DNA from 2 places in the Bradyrhizobium sp. HKCCYLRH2015 genome. Region 2 is predicted to be linked to the other one. Evidence: riboswitches for the same ligand, from Rfam matches in the RefSeq annotation. Region 2 holds a riboswitch; the other holds the start of a gene.
What was found. A riboswitch is a leader RNA that binds a small molecule or an ion and turns the genes downstream of it on or off. The one in region 2 is predicted to bind S-adenosylmethionine.

Region 1 (7,399 bases), on a different contig from region 2:
TTGCCGATCTCCTCGGTCAGCCAGTTGCGCCACGTTTCCGTGTGCGTCTTCGACATCTGCTGATGCGCGGTGTCCTCGATCGCGGCGACCGCCGCGAGCATCGCCGGCGAGGAAACGTTGAACGGCCCGCGGATGCGGTTGATCGCATCGACGATATGCGCCGGGCCGAACATCCAGCCAACGCGGAGCGCCGCGAGCCCGTGGATCTTCGAGAACGTATGGGTGACCACGGTGTTCTCGGTCGTGGCGACCAGCTCGAGCCCGAACTCATAGTCGTTGCGCGAGACGTAATCGGCATAGGCGGCGTCGAGCACCAGCACGACCTGCGACGGCAGGCCGGCGCGCAGCCGCTTGACCTCGTCGAACGGGATGTAGGTGCCGGTCGGGTTGTTCGGGTTGGCGAGCCAGACCAGCTTGGTGCGCGGCGTCACCGCGGCAAGGATGGCGTCGACGTCGGTGCGATACTCCGTCTCCGCGGCAACCACGTTCCTGGCGCCGCAGGCCATGGTCGCGATCGGATAGACCAGGAAGCCGTGCGCGGTGGAGATCGCCTCGTCGCCTTGGCCGAGAAAGGTGTGTGCCAGCAGATTGAGGATCTCGTCGGAGCCGGCGCCGCAGACGATGCGGTCGGGATCGAGGCCGTAGGTGCGGCCGATTGCCTGGCGCAGCACCCGTGAAGTCCCTTCCGGATAATCTTCCAGGTGAGTGGCCGCACTCTTGAATGCCTCGATCGCCCTCGGCGAGGGGCCGAACGGGGTCTCATTGGCCGACAGTTTGAAAACCTTGCGGCCCGGCTCCGGCTGGGGACTCTTGCCCGGTGTATAGGGCGCGATATCGAGGATGCCGGGGTTCGGCACGGGGCGGTTCATCGTCAACTCCGGAAAATCATCACTGGCGCGGGGCGTCTCAGCTCGGAACCGTATAGCGTTTCGCATGGCCGCCGACGAGGGCGGCGGAGCGTACCGAGGCGCCCGCCGCGATCAGGGCAGCCCTGATCTTGTCGAGGTTCGACGGCGACTCGATCGATACCAGCAGTGCGGCGCCGTCGAAGGCGGTATCGGGCACCGCGATGACGTCGGCGAGCGGCGACAGCGCCCGCGACACCTGCGCATTCCAGCCGGAGACGCGGATGCTCCAGGTCTCGACCTCGAGCACCAGCGCATCGTCGGCGACGCGCGACACCGCGAACACCGGCAGCGCGGCGGGATGGTCGGCGCGCTCGATGAACGGCATCCGCGCGATGATCTTTGGCGCGCCCACGGGCTCGAGCGTGATCCACCACGGCGTATGGCCGGAGGTCGTCGACACCAGCGCGAGATCGCCCTTCGAGCGCGCCACAGCCTCGACCGCGGCTTGCGCGCTGAAATGCGGCACGTAGGGCACCACGAATCCGAAATGGAACCGGGCGGAATCGCGCATCGCGGATTCGCCGACCGACACGTCGGCGTGAACCGAGAACGGCGCCTGCACATAGGTGAAGGTCGAGACGATCACGCGCCAGATCCCCTCGACGGTGTCGAGCGGCAGGATGCCGCGATGGCGCTGCACCAGGCGGCGCATCATGTCGGCCTCGCGCGCGGGCCTGAACGCCGAGCCGACCTCCTGGGTCTTCTTGACCTTGATCAGCCGGTCGATGATGTCGGCCCTGTTCATCAGCAACTGATGGACCTGCTCATCGATGGCATCGATCTCCTTGCGCAGATCGGCGAGCGAGGGCGGGGCGGGCGGCGGGTTCGACATGGTCCGTGTCACTCTTCGCGAGGCCACGGGAAAACCTGCGGCCAAAGGAACGGATGCCGTTCTCTCCGATGCCGCGGACCTGCGCAACAGCAAGTTTACCTTGCGCCATCCAGGCTTGGCTGACCTGCGGCGGAGCGCCCGACCAACGGTCAACCCCAGCTTGCCTTGACGAATAGCGCCCGCGGGACTAGTTTCTGCCCGTTCCGTGGTCATTTGAGCCGGCCGGCTTGCAGCCACGTTAAAAAACTCGCTAAACAGGCCGGGGACGTTATCGATCCCGGCCGAACCCCAGTTCAGGCCGGGTTTTTCATGGCCTGATGTGTCACGTGGTTCGGGAGCCCTGGCCGGATGGCTGGGGTGAGAGACATGACAGGTCTGACGCCGAAGTCCAAATCTGCGACGTCCAAATCTGCGACGCCTACATCCGCGTTGCGCACGGTCGCGCCCGACGAGCGCTCGCACGAGGTCGATCATCCGAGCTCGCCGGTGGCGCAGTTCGGCGCCGACAAGCCGCTCAGGCTCGAGTGCGGCGTCGACCTGTCGCCGTTCCAGATCGCCTACCAGACCTACGGCGAGCTCAATGCCGACCGGTCGAACGCGGTGCTGGTCTGCCACGCGCTGACCGGCGACCAGCACGTCGCCAACCGCCATCCCGTCACCGGCAAGCCCGGCTGGTGGGAGACGCTGGTCGGCCCCGGCCGCCCGCTCGATCCCGGCCGCTATTTCATCATCTGCTCCAACGTGATCGGCGGCTGCATGGGCTCGACCGGGCCGGCCTCGCTGAACCCCGCCACCGGCAAGGTGTGGGGGCTCGATTTCCCGATCATCACCATCCCCGACATGGTCCGCGCGCAGGCGATGCTGATCGACCATCTCGGCATCGACACGCTGTTCGCCGTGGTCGGCGGCTCGATGGGCGGCATGCAGGCGCTGCAATGGACGGTGGCCTATCCGCAGCGCGTGTTCGCCAATCTCGCGATCGCCTGCGCGACGCGCCACTCGGCGCAGAACATCGCCTTCCACGAGCTCGGCCGCCAGGCGGTGATGGCCGATCCCGACTGGGATCACGGCCGTTACGCCGACAAGGGCACGCATCCGCATCGCGGCCTGGCTGTGGCGCGCATGGCTGCGCACATCACCTACCTCTCCGACGCCGCCTTGCATCGCAAGTTCGGCCGCCGCATGCAGGACCGCGAGCTGCCGACGTTCTCCTTCGACGCCGATTTCCAGGTCGAGAGCTACCTGCGCTACCAGGGATCGTCCTTCGTCGAGCGCTTTGACGCCAACTCCTATCTCTATCTGACGCGGGCGATGGATTATTTCGACATCGCCGGCGACCATGACGGCGTGCTGGCGGCGGCGTTTCGCGGCATCAAGACCCGTTTTTGCGTGGTGTCGTTCACCAGCGACTGGCTGTTTCCGACTGCGGAGTCGCGCGCGCTGGTGCATGCGCTCAACGCCTCCAGCGCGCGGGTGTCGTTCGCCGAGATCGAGACCGACCGGGGCCACGACGCGTTCCTGCTCGATGTCCCCGAGTTCTTCGAGATCGCCAGCGCGTTTCTCGATTCCGCCGGCAAGGCGCGCGGGCTTGCCCATGCGAAGGGAGACTGAGCCATGAGCATGCAGGGTGTGCTGCCGCTGAACGGCTTCACTGGCGGCGAGGTGCTGGCCTATCGGCCTGATCATCTGCTGGTCGCCGGCATGGTCGAGCGCGGCTCCAAGGTGCTCGACATCGGCTGCGGCGATGGCGATCTGCTGCAACTGCTGGAAAGCCGCGGCATCGACGGCCGCGGCATCGAGCTGTCCCGCGAGGGCGTCAACCATTGCGTCGCCAAGGGGCTCGCGGTGGTGCAGGGCGACGCCGATACGGATCTCGTCGATTATCCGGACGACGCGTTCGACTACGTGATTCTCTCGCAGACCCTGCAGGCGACGCGGCAGCCCAAGGTCGTGCTGGAGAACCTGCTGCGCATCGGCCGCCGCGCCATCGTCACCTTTCCGAATTTCGGCTTCTGGCGGCTGCGGCTGCAGTTGCTGGTCGGTGGCCACATGCCGCGCACCGACAATCTGCCCTTCACCTGGTACGACACGCCGAACATTCATTTCTGCACCATCAAGGACTTCGTGCAGCTCTGCGACGAGATCGGCGTCAAGATGGAGCGCGCCGTCGCCCTCGATAGTTACGGCCGTCCCCTGCGCGTCGCCATGCCCTGGTGGTTCTGGAACATGTTCGGCGAGCAGGGGGTGTTTCTGCTGAGCAGGGGTGAGCGGCGGTAGGGAACCGAGCGCAGCCCCGGGGTGCTGCCGAAGTTTGGTCCTCGCTCTCTCCCCACGTCATGGCCGGGCTTGTCCCGGCCATCCACGTCTTGCAGTATGACGACATGGCGAGCGGCTACGTGTATTTCATGACCAATCGTCCGAATGGCACGCTGTACGTCGGTGTGACCAGTGATCTCGTGCGCCGGGTGTATCAGCACCGATCTGGCCTCGTCGACGGCTTCACTAAGCGATATGGTTTGAAGCGGCTCGTTTACTTCGAAGTCTTCGACGACATTCAGAGCGCGATCCAGCGCAGCACAACATCAAGCATTGGTCACGTGCCTGGAAGGTCGGGCTGATCATTGCAACTAATCCAGATTGGGACGATCTCTTCGATACGATCACAATGTAAATCGTATTTGCGGAGCGACGTGGATGGCCGGGACAAGCCCGGCCATGACGAGCTTAGGGTTGGCGGTTTCCACTTTTCAAAGAGCGGTTAGTCTGAGACATGCTGCCTTATCCTCGCGGCGCATCCGCGCCCGAGCTTTGCGTCACGCGTCGCCTCCGGATAACGCAGAGGCGCAGGGAAGGCCGGATGCTGGCCGCACCCATGGCCCGCCTGCGGAAAAATGCAGGCGGCAGGAACCACAGGTACGAGCCGGAACACCCGGCCTTCCCTGCGCGATGGTTGAACGGCTGCTTCGCGTTCTCCCCGGTGCGCCGGCTTTCTGGCCACCGTCGTCCGCGTGATGCAGAGCACCACAACGAACTTGACATCAGCGTCGGGATGCCAGGACCGCGCGACTTGACCGTGCGCATCGGAATTGTTCGTCCGCGCGGGCAATCCCACGCGCAATCCGACACGCCCATCGCATCCCACACTCAGCGTTCGTGACGACCGCGATACGCCGCTCTTGCTGTGAGGCGGGACGCGCGGAAATCTGCGCCTGAGTTGCCCGACGGCGCAAGGACTTTCGTGCGACGAACTAACACGACGGGCAATTCGTGCATGAGCGTCATGCGCGATCTGCCCGTCGTGCGGACATCACGCGCATTCTCCCTGTCACCAACATCACGCGGCGTTGGCAGGTCGATCCCGGACTCTCCGAACCGATGCGCCGCGTTTAATCATCGCTGATGGACGCGGCTCAAGGCTCGCCGAGACCGCGAGCCAAGCACAAACATTGATTTGGCCGCGGTTCGATGCCACCTTTCGCGATCTCCGACACTTCTTCTCTTCAGGAACGTGAGGCGATCTGGGATGCGCGTCCTGCTGTCGGAAGGATCAGGTCTCACGTCGCGTCAGGTCGCCGGGCGCCTCGGCGCGCTCGGACATGAGGTCGAGATCCTGTCCTCGACGCGGATCTGCCTGTCGCGCTTCACCCGGCATGTGCGGGCTGTTCACGCCGTGCCGCGGTTCGGACGCGATCCGTTCGGATGGCTCGCCGCGGCAGAACGCATTGCAGCCGAGCGAAAGGTCGATCTGCTGTTTCCGACGCAGGAACAGGTGACGGTGCTCTCGGCAAGATTGCCGCAGCTCCGGGTCGCGACGATCGTGCCGCCGTTCAAAAGTCTCGCGCGGGTTCAGGACAAGATATCGGCCTTTCATACGCTCGAGGCCGCCGGAGTGCCACAGCCGCCCACGACGATGGTCTCGCGGATCGAGGATCTCCGTGACGTCGCAGCCTATCCCGTTTTTCTGAAGCGCCCCGTCAGCACGGCAAGCTCGGGCGTCCGCAGGGCGCGAAACGCCGCCGAGCTCAATGCAGCCGCGCGCGAGCTTGGACTTGGTGACGGCTCGGCGTTGATTGTCCAGTCCGAGGTGGCAGGGCCGCTCGCAATGGTGCAGGCCGTTGCCAACCGCGGCCGGCTGGTCGCGCATCATGCCTGCCTTCGCGTGCGCGAGGGCGTCGGTGGCGGAGCGTCGCTGAAGCAGAGCATCGTGCTGCCCGGTCTGGCCGTCATGCTGTCGCGGCTGGTCGCGTTGCTGGATTGGCGCGGTGGGCTGTCGATGGATGTGATCATCGCCGATGGCGGACCGGTCATCATTGATGTCAATCCCCGGCTGGTCGAACCTGCCAACGCCTTCGCGGCGGGTGTGGATCTCGTTGCGGCGATGATCGATGCGGCCATTGGTGCTGCGACTGGGGAATGTCCGGCCGGGGCCGCCGGCGTGCGGACCCGCCAGACGCTGCTGGCGATCCTTGGCGCCGCCGAGCAGACGGGGGCGCGGATCGCGGTGTTGCGCGAAGCGATCGATGCGATTGCGGCACGCGGCGACTACGCCGGATCAACCGAGGAACTGACGCCAGTCGCGGGCGATCCGCTTGCGCTCGTTCCCGTCATCGCTGCGCTCGGCGCGTCGCTGATCCGCCCGTCGCTATGGCGCAAATTCCATAGCGGCGCCGTTGGTCCCTACGCAGTCACGCCGGAGGCGTGGGCAGAGATTCTGGCTGCGGCGGCTTGATAGCGCAGACCGCCGCGGTGATCCGGCGAGGATTGCGCGTCTTCAATCCCTCTGGACTTAACTCATTCACACGGTGGTCGCATATCTAATGACAACTAACGTGACGGGCAGTTCGTGCATGAAGCTCATGCGCAAACTGCCCGTCGTACAACGTCTGATGCGGCTTGGTCGCTGCTGCCTCGTCGGCAATCTACAGCAAGCCGACCTTGTGCATCATGTCGCGGATCTGCGCCGGACTGGGATCACCGGCGGCCGGGCTCGACCACTCGCCGGTCGTCGTTGCCGGGCCCCTGGCAACCGAGCCGGATCCGTTGGGCTTGCCATTGGGCGCCTGCGGCGCCAGCGTCGGAGACGTCGCGGCGTTCGGCGCTTCGCCGCGCGCCAGTCCCAGCAGACGACGAAGGACGTCGAGCGATGGATCGGCCGCGGGCGCGGAGGCAACGCTCGCCTCCAGGCCGAGGGCGCGCATCGCATTCGGCAGTCCGGCTCCGGCACGATTGGGGTCGCCGAACTGCAGCGGCGTCGACGTCTCCTTCAGGATCTGGAACAGCCGCTCCACACGCCGCGCGTCGCGTGTCGCGAAGGGACCCTTGAAGTCGGGATGATGCGCCAGCACCAGCGCGGCAAGGCCGGTGACGTGCGGCGTCGCCATCGAGGTGCCGTCCCACGCCCCGAAGCCATCGGCCGGCAGCGAGGACACGATGCCGACGCCCGGCGCGCAGACGTCGATCTCCGGCCCGAAGCAGCTGAACTTCGCCGGAAAATATCCGTCGCTGCTGCGGAAGCCGTCCAGCGCCTGCTGGGCGTGGAAGCTGTCCTCGGGAAACTCGCCCCATTTGCCCATCGCGGCGACCGACAGGCAATGCGGCGTCGAGCCGGGAAACTGGACCGGCCCCGACGAATTTCCCGCGGCGACGATACAGGCGAGGC
Region 2 (7,399 bases):
ATCGCCCTCCACTTTCCTCCGCAATGCGCTAGATTTGCAGGATGACCGCCACCATCCTGTTCGAAAGCCGTGACGTCACCGTGTCCGAGTTCCGCTGTGCAGCGATGCCGGGCGAGCGTCCCTATGTCGAGCAGTATGCCGGCTACTCGCTGTCCTATGTCCGCAAGGGCAGCTTCGGCTGTCGGCACCGCGGCCGCGTCTTCGAGCTGGTCACCGGCGCGCTGCTGGTCGGGCATCCCGGCGATGAGTTCATGTGTACGCACGACCACGTCTGCGGCGACGAATGCCTGTCGTTCTTCTTCGACGATGCGCTGATCGACGAGATCGGCGGCGACAGGCAGGCCTGGCGGGCCGGCGCGATGCCGCCGCTGCCGGAGCTCATGGTCCTCGCTGAGCTCGCAGAGGCCGTCGCCGCGCGCGAGCAGACCCTGGGCCTCGACGAGATTGGCCATATCATCGCCAGCCGCTTCGTCGCGACCGCCACGGGCCAGCAGGCGCGCGCCGCGACACCAGGCCCTCGCGACCGACGGCGCGCGGTCGAGAGCGCGTTGTGGATCGACGACAATGCGCATGATGACATCGACCTGGCGGCTGCGGCAGGCGAGGCCGGCGTCAGCCCGTTTCATTTCCTCCGGATGTTCGCCGCTACGATCGGCGTGACGCCGCATCAATATCTGATCCGCTCCCGCCTGCGGCACGCCGCGCGGCGCCTCAGCGAGGAGGATACGCCGGTCACCGCCATCGCCTACGATTCGGGCTTTGCCGATCTGTCGAATTTCACCCGCACCTTCTCGCGCGCTGCCGGCGTGTCGCCGGCGAAGTTTCGCAAGGCCTCGCGCGGCGAGCGCAAGATTCTCCAAGACCGTCTGAGCCGCCATTGATTGGATGATCCCGGCGCGTGCGGCAGCCGCATGCGAAGCATGGAGATCATCGATGTACGATCATATCGGCCTCAGGGTCGGCAATCTCGACGCCAGCGTCCGCTTCTACACCGCCGCGCTGGCGCCGCTCGGCCACATCCTCTGCTCCAAGGACGAGGCGTCGGCGGGCATCGGCCCGAAGGGGCAGCCGGCGCTGTGGCTGTATCTCGACAAGGGCGCCAGCAAAGGCACCGCGCATATCGCGTTCCGCGCCCAGGACCACGCGGCGGTCGCCAGATTCCACAGCGAGGGTTTGAAGGCAGGAGGCGGCGACAATGGCGGCGCCGGGCCGCGCACGGACTACAGCCCGACCTATTACGCCGCCTTCCTGATCGATCCCGACGGCAACAACGTCGAAGCCGTATGTCCGTGAGGTCAAGCCCATGGCATCCATCCAGAAGGACATTCCGATCGCGGCCCCGGCGGCTGCAGTGTGGGACGCCGTGCGCGATTTCGGCGCCGTTCATACCAGGGTGGCGCGCGGCTTCGTGACCGACACCAGGCTCGACGGCGACGTCCGCATTGTCAGCTTCGCCAACGGCAGCGTGGCGCGCGAGCAGCTGGTCGACTGCAACGATCAACGCCGGCGCCTCGTCTACGCCATCAGGAACGAACGCATCAGCCAGCACAGTGCGTCGTTTCAGATCATCGCGGAAGGCGAGGAGCGCTGCCGGGTGATCTGGACCACCGACGTGCTGCCGCACGAGATCGCGCCCTATATCGAGCAGCAGATGGAGCTCGGCGCGCGCGCGATGCAGGACACGTTGGGCAGGCTGCGCGGATAGCGGCTCAGCCGACACGCGCCGGGGGCGGCGCGTGCGCGTCAGGACCGCGTCCGGCCGCCAGCACGGCCGGGCGCAGCTCCAGCGCCGCGGCCGGCTTCGGCCCCCAGCGCGTGAGCATGACGCTCGCGAGCGTCAGCACGCCGAGCAGCACCATCGAGGACGCCGCCAGCATGAAGAAGTCGCCCTCGGTCGCAGCATGGCTCAACAGATAAGAGCCACCTGCGGCGATGAACACGAGCCGCACCGTCTGCGCCAGCACCGGACCGATCACCCTGGCTGCGCCCTGCGAAGAGAAGTACATCGAGATCGCCAGGCCGATGAAGGCATACATCGGCGCGGCGACCTGCAGATAGTGCCGGCCGGCGCCGCGCGCGCTCTCGTCCTGGGTGAAGATGTCGACCCACAATTGTGGGACGATCGCGATCAGCGTCGACAGCGCGCCAACCGACGCGAACGACACCAGCCCCGCCGTCCAGGCGATGCGGCGGGCGCGCGCGATTCGCTGCGCGCCGATCGCCATGCCGACCATCGGCACCGAGGCCATGCCGACGGAGAAGGCGACCGTGGTCATCATAAATTCGAGCCGCGCGCCGATGCCGTAGCCGGCGAGCACCGCGGTGCCGAACGACGCCAGCATATGCGTGAAGATCGCGATCGACAGCACGGATTGCAGCGGCGAGAAGCAGGCGACGGCGCCGACCTTGAGAATGTCGGCGAACATCGCGCCGCTGATCCTGAGGCCGCGCAGCTTCGGCCGGACGCGCGCGCGCCCCGAAAATAGGTACCAGCCCATCACCGAGATGCTGACGCAGAACGCCAGCAGCGCGCCGGCGGCGACGCCGCGCATACCGAGCCCGAGGACCAGGCTGAGCGTGCCGCCCAGCACGATCTGCAGCATCGCCGAGCTCAGGATCATGAACGACGGCAGCTTCATGTTGCCGGTGCCGCGCAGGATGCCGGCCATCGAGTTCATCAGCCAGGGCAGGATCGCGCCGCCGAAGAAGATCTGCAGATAGGCCGTGGCATGGCTCAGCACCGCGCCGCGGCCGCCGAGCAACTCCAGCAAGGCCGGGCCGAACACCAGCATGCCGATCATGAAGGTCGCGCCGAACAGCAGCGCGATCAGCAGCGCATGCGAGGCGAGCGTCGAGGCGCGATCGGTGTCGCCGGCGCCCAGCGCCCGCGCGATCGCCGAGGCCACACCGCCGCCCATCGCGCCGCCGGACATCGTCATGGTCAGGATCACCAGCGGAAACACCAGCGCCATCGCCGCCAGCGCCTCGATGCCGAGCCGGCCGATATAGGAGGTCTCGGCAATGACGACGCAGGTGCCGGCCGTGTTGGCGATGATGTTCGGCCAGGCCAGCGACAGCAGCGTGCGCAGAATGGGGCCGTCGACGAGCTTATTCCGCATCGGCTTCTCGGGGGGCGGCAATGCACGCCCCTCGCCGACCGGATTGTCGGCCAGGCCGATCTCGGACATCTCAGCTCCCCGCTCGGCCGCGCAGGTCGCGGCCGTCTTGTCGTTCGATTGCTTTCGCTTTCCTAGCACGGCGCTGGCGCGCGCCCTGTGCGGCAGGCGCATTGGGGGTGCGCGGCAGACGCAGCCGGCTAGAAGCGGAAGTGCTTGGAAAGCTTCAGGCCCTGGGCCTGGTAGTTGGAGCCGATGCGGCTGCCATACATCGCGTTGGGACGCGCCAGCATCTTCTCGTAGACCAGGCGGCCGACGATCTGGCCGTGCTCGAGGATGAACGGCACCTCGCGCGAGCGCACCTCGAGCACCGCGCGCGAGCCCTGCCCGCCGGCGCCGGCATAGCCGAAGCCGGGATCGAAGAAGCCGGCATAGTGGACGCGGAATTCGCCGACCAGCGGATCGAACGGCACCATCTCCGCGGCGTAGTCCGGCGGCACCTGCACGGCTTCCTTCGAGGCCAGGATGTAGAACTCGCCGGGATCGAGGATGAGGCTGCCGTCGGGCCGTGCCTTGATCGGCTCCCAGAACTCCTCGACCGGATAGCCGGCGCGGCGGTCGACGTCGACGACGCCGGTATGGCGCTTGGCGCGGTAGCCGACATAGCCGTTCGCATTGCTGCCGGACAGGTCGACGGACAGCGCGACGCCGCCGGCGAGATCCGCATCATCGCGATCGACCAGCCGCTCGGCCTGGTGCAGCGCGATCAATTCGTCCTCCGACAGGACCGCGTCGCGATAGCGGAAGCGAACCTGGGACAGCCGCGAGCCCTCGCGCAACAGGACCGGAAACGTCTTCGGGCTGATCTCGGCATAGAGCGGGCCGTGGTAGCCGGCGCCGATCATGTCGAAGCGTCGCGTGCCGTCGGCGATCACGCGCGTGAACACGTCGAGCCGCCCGGTCGAGCTCTTCGGATTGGCGGCAGCGACGATGTCCTTCGGCAGCGCCAGGCTCTCCAGCAGCGGCACGATGTAGACGCAGTTGGTCTCCAGAACCGCGCCGTCGGCGAGCGCGAACTCGTGCAGCTTCAATTCGTCGATGCGCTCGGCGACGGTCGATCCCGGCCCCGGCAGAAAGCTCGCGCGCACCCTGTAGGCGACGTCGCCGAGCCGCAGGTCCAAGCTCGCCGGCTGGATCTGGCTCTCGACGAAATCATATTCGGGAATGATCAGGCCGGCCTCCGCCATCGCCACGATCATGCGATCGGGGAGGATGCCGTGGGCGTCGGCGGGAAGCGAAAACGGCAAGACCTGATCCTTTGCCGGAATGGCGGCTATGCGAGCCAATATAGGGTCTTTTGACCGGTTATCCGATGGCCGGCTTGACGGAAAGGCCGGTTGCGACTATGAGCACCACTTATCCCGTGGTGATTTGAGCCGGCCGGCTTGCAGCCACGTTAAATAAGTCGCTAAACAGGCCGGGGACGAATGTGATCCCGGCCGTGAGGAGTTTTCCCAGGCCGGTTTTTTTGTGCCCATCGCCAGCAGCGGTGGTCACGATGGAGGTCACATGTCCAATTCTCCTGCGTCGAAGTCCCCCGCGAAGGCCCCGGCGTCGTTCGCTCACTACCGTCCCGAAACCCGGCTGGTGCATTCCGGCACCTTGCGCTCCGAATTCGGCGAGACCGCCGAGGCGCTCTATCTCACGCAAGGTTTCGTCTACGCCACCGCCGAGGAGTGCGAGGCGCGCTTCAAGGGCGAGGATCCCGGCTTCATCTATTCGCGCTTCTCCAATCCGACCACGGCGATGTTCGAGCGCCGCATGATCGAGCTCGAGGGCGCCGAGGCCTGCCGCTCGGCCGCCACCGGCATGGCCGCCGTCACCACCGCGATCCTGGCCCCCCTGCGGGCCGGCGATCACGTCGTCGCGGCGAAGGCGCTGTTCGGCTCGTGCCGCTACGTGGTCGAGGATCTCCTGCCGCGCTACGGTATCGAGTCGACGCTGGTCGATGGGCTCGATCTCGACCAGTGGCAGAAGGCGGTCAGGCCGAACACCAAGAGCTTCTTCCTCGAGAGCCCGACCAATCCGACGCTCGACGTGATGGACATTCCCGCGATCGCCGAGATCGCGCACGCCCATGGCGCGCGGCTGATCGTCGACAACGTGTTCGCCACGCCGATCTGGCAGAGCCCGCTCGCGCTCGGCGCGGACGTCGTCGTCTACTCCGCGACAAAGCACATCGACGGCCAGGGCCGCTGCCTCGGCGGCGTGATCCTGTCGTCGGAGGCGTTCATTGCAGAGCACATCCACAATTTCATGCGCCAGACCGGCCCGTCGATCTCGCCGTTCAACGCCTGGGTCTTGCTCAAGGGCCTGGAGACGCTCGCGGTGCGCGTGCGCGCGCAGACTGAGACCGCCGGCAAGGTCGCCGATTTTCTCGCCGCGCATCCGAAGATCTCGCGGCTGATCTATCCCGGACGCGAGGACCATCCGCAGGCGGCGACGGTCAAGAAGCAGATGCGCGCCGGCTCGACCCTGGTCGGCTTCGAGGTGAAGGGCGGCAAGGCGGCGGCGTTCCGTATGCTCAACGGATTGAGGCTCGCGCGCATCTCCAACAATCTCGGCGACGCCAAGACGCTGGTCACGCATCCCGCAACGACCACGCATCAGCGGCTGACGCCGGACGCGCGCGCCGAGCTCGGCATCAGCGAGGGCTTCATCCGCTTCTCCGCCGGGCTCGAGCATGCCGACGATCTGATCGAGGATCTCGACGCCGCCCTCAGCGCGGCGTAGCGAATGGCGAAGTGAGCGTCGCGAGTAGACCGATCTCATCGCTGCGCGCTACTCGTCATTCCTCATCCGCACATCACCTCCGGATCCCGGGTTCGCTCGCGCGGCGAGCGCCCCGGGATGACGCCCGCGGCGTCACATCGGCCGATAGGTCGGCACCTCGGCCGGCGCGTTGATGCCGAGCTTGACCTGGCCAACCGAGCGGATGATGTCGTCGCCGAGCAGTTGCGCGAAGCAGGCATAACCCCAATCGCTCATATGCAAGCCGTCCGAGATCACGAACTCGTTCATCGGGATCGCCTGCCGCTCGTGCCAGTCGCGCATCACCTCGAAGCGCGGGAAGATGCCGGCGTGATGCAGCTCGGCGATGCGGCCGAGCAGCTTGTTCATGCGACCCGCGCTCTCCTGCCGCTCGTTCACGCGCGGCGAATATTGCAGATCGACCAGCACGACATCGGAGGCTGCGGCCTGGATCTTGGCGACGCCGTCCTCGACCAGCCTGGCGGTCTCGGCCGGATCGAGATCGCGCAGCACGGCATTGGTGCCGACCTGCCAGATCACGAGATCCGGGTGACGGTCGATCACCGACGTCTCGATCCGCTTCATCATCTCCGGCGCATCCTCGCCGCCGACGCCGGCATTGATGACGCTGATGTCGACCATCGGATATTGCCGGCGCAGCTGCGCGGCGAGCCGATTCGGATAGGTGTAGTCCGGCGCGCTTGCGCCATAGCCCTGCGTCGACGATGAGCCGAAGGCGACGATCACGATCGGCAGGCCGGAGGCGAGCTTGTTGGCGACGTGCGGCAGCGAAATGAAATTCTTCTTCGCGACGCCCTTCGGCGCCAGGCATGGCACGCGGTTGAAGATGTCGGTGGCCGATTTGGCGACCTGCTTGACCTTGTCGATCGCCCGCTCGGTGATGCTGCGCGATTGCGGCGGCGTGGCCGCGACGGCCTGCCCGGCTGCGGCCGGCGGCTGTGCATCGGTCATGGCCGGCGCAGTCGTCGCCGCAGGCGGCGCGGTCGTGGCCGCCGGGCGCACCGCGGCGATCGGCCCGCGCACCTGATCGTTCGCCTGCGCCAATGTGACGTGTCCGATGCTAGGTCGCAGCTCGCTGATCAGCGGAGTCTTCGGACCGGAGCTCTCCACATCGGACAGCGCGGCGGGTGCAGCCGGCGCTGCGCTCTGCGCCCGTACCGTCTGCGGGCTCAGCGCGAGGGCGATGGCAATGACCGCAACGGCCGAAAGCTTCTCCCATGTCCCGGATACGCGGTGACACTCATTCGACGTCATGAACGACATAATCCTAGTTCTGCTGCGCCGGCCCGATATGCGCCGCGTCGATGATGAACTTCGACAGCGCCCGGCCGATGCAGTCATGAACCTGCCTGGCCAGCTCGACCCCGTGCGTCGGATTGAACAGGTCGAAATCGCCCTGCTCGTTCCACTGCCGCATGATGGCAAACCGATCGAACAGCGGAATGTCGCGG

Region 1: linked by a shared signal. The riboswitch ahead of metX (homoserine O-acetyltransferase MetX) and the one ahead of ACQR1H_RS25145 (O-succinylhomoserine sulfhydrylase) in region 2 are both predicted to bind S-adenosylmethionine.

Annotation. Positions count from the first base shown of each region.
Region 1 covers NZ_JBNPUO010000019.1:8,328-15,726, forward strand. The annotation lists gene hisC (histidinol-phosphate transaminase) at 1-869, opposite strand, end outside; gene ACQR1H_RS32810 (chorismate mutase) at 907-1,740, opposite strand; SAM riboswitch at 1,936-2,015, shown strand; gene metX (homoserine O-acetyltransferase MetX) at 2,098-3,351, shown strand; gene metW (methionine biosynthesis protein MetW) at 3,355-4,017, shown strand; partial or broken gene ACQR1H_RS32825 (GIY-YIG nuclease family protein) at 4,077-4,411, shown strand; gene ACQR1H_RS32830 (ATP-grasp domain-containing protein) at 5,264-6,469, shown strand; gene ACQR1H_RS32835 (S8 family serine peptidase) at 6,660-7,399, opposite strand, start outside.
Region 2 covers NZ_JBNPUO010000010.1:18,968-26,366, forward strand. The annotation lists gene ACQR1H_RS25120 (helix-turn-helix transcriptional regulator) at 42-881, shown strand; gene ACQR1H_RS25125 (VOC family protein) at 934-1,293, shown strand; gene ACQR1H_RS25130 (SRPBCC family protein) at 1,304-1,705, shown strand; gene ACQR1H_RS25135 (MATE family efflux transporter) at 1,710-3,188, opposite strand; gene ACQR1H_RS25140 (2'-deoxycytidine 5'-triphosphate deaminase) at 3,317-4,423, opposite strand; SAM riboswitch at 4,530-4,609, shown strand; gene ACQR1H_RS25145 (O-succinylhomoserine sulfhydrylase) at 4,686-5,909, shown strand; gene ACQR1H_RS25150 (GDSL-type esterase/lipase family protein) at 6,042-7,202, opposite strand; gene ACQR1H_RS25155 (SGNH/GDSL hydrolase family protein) at 7,216-7,399, opposite strand, start outside.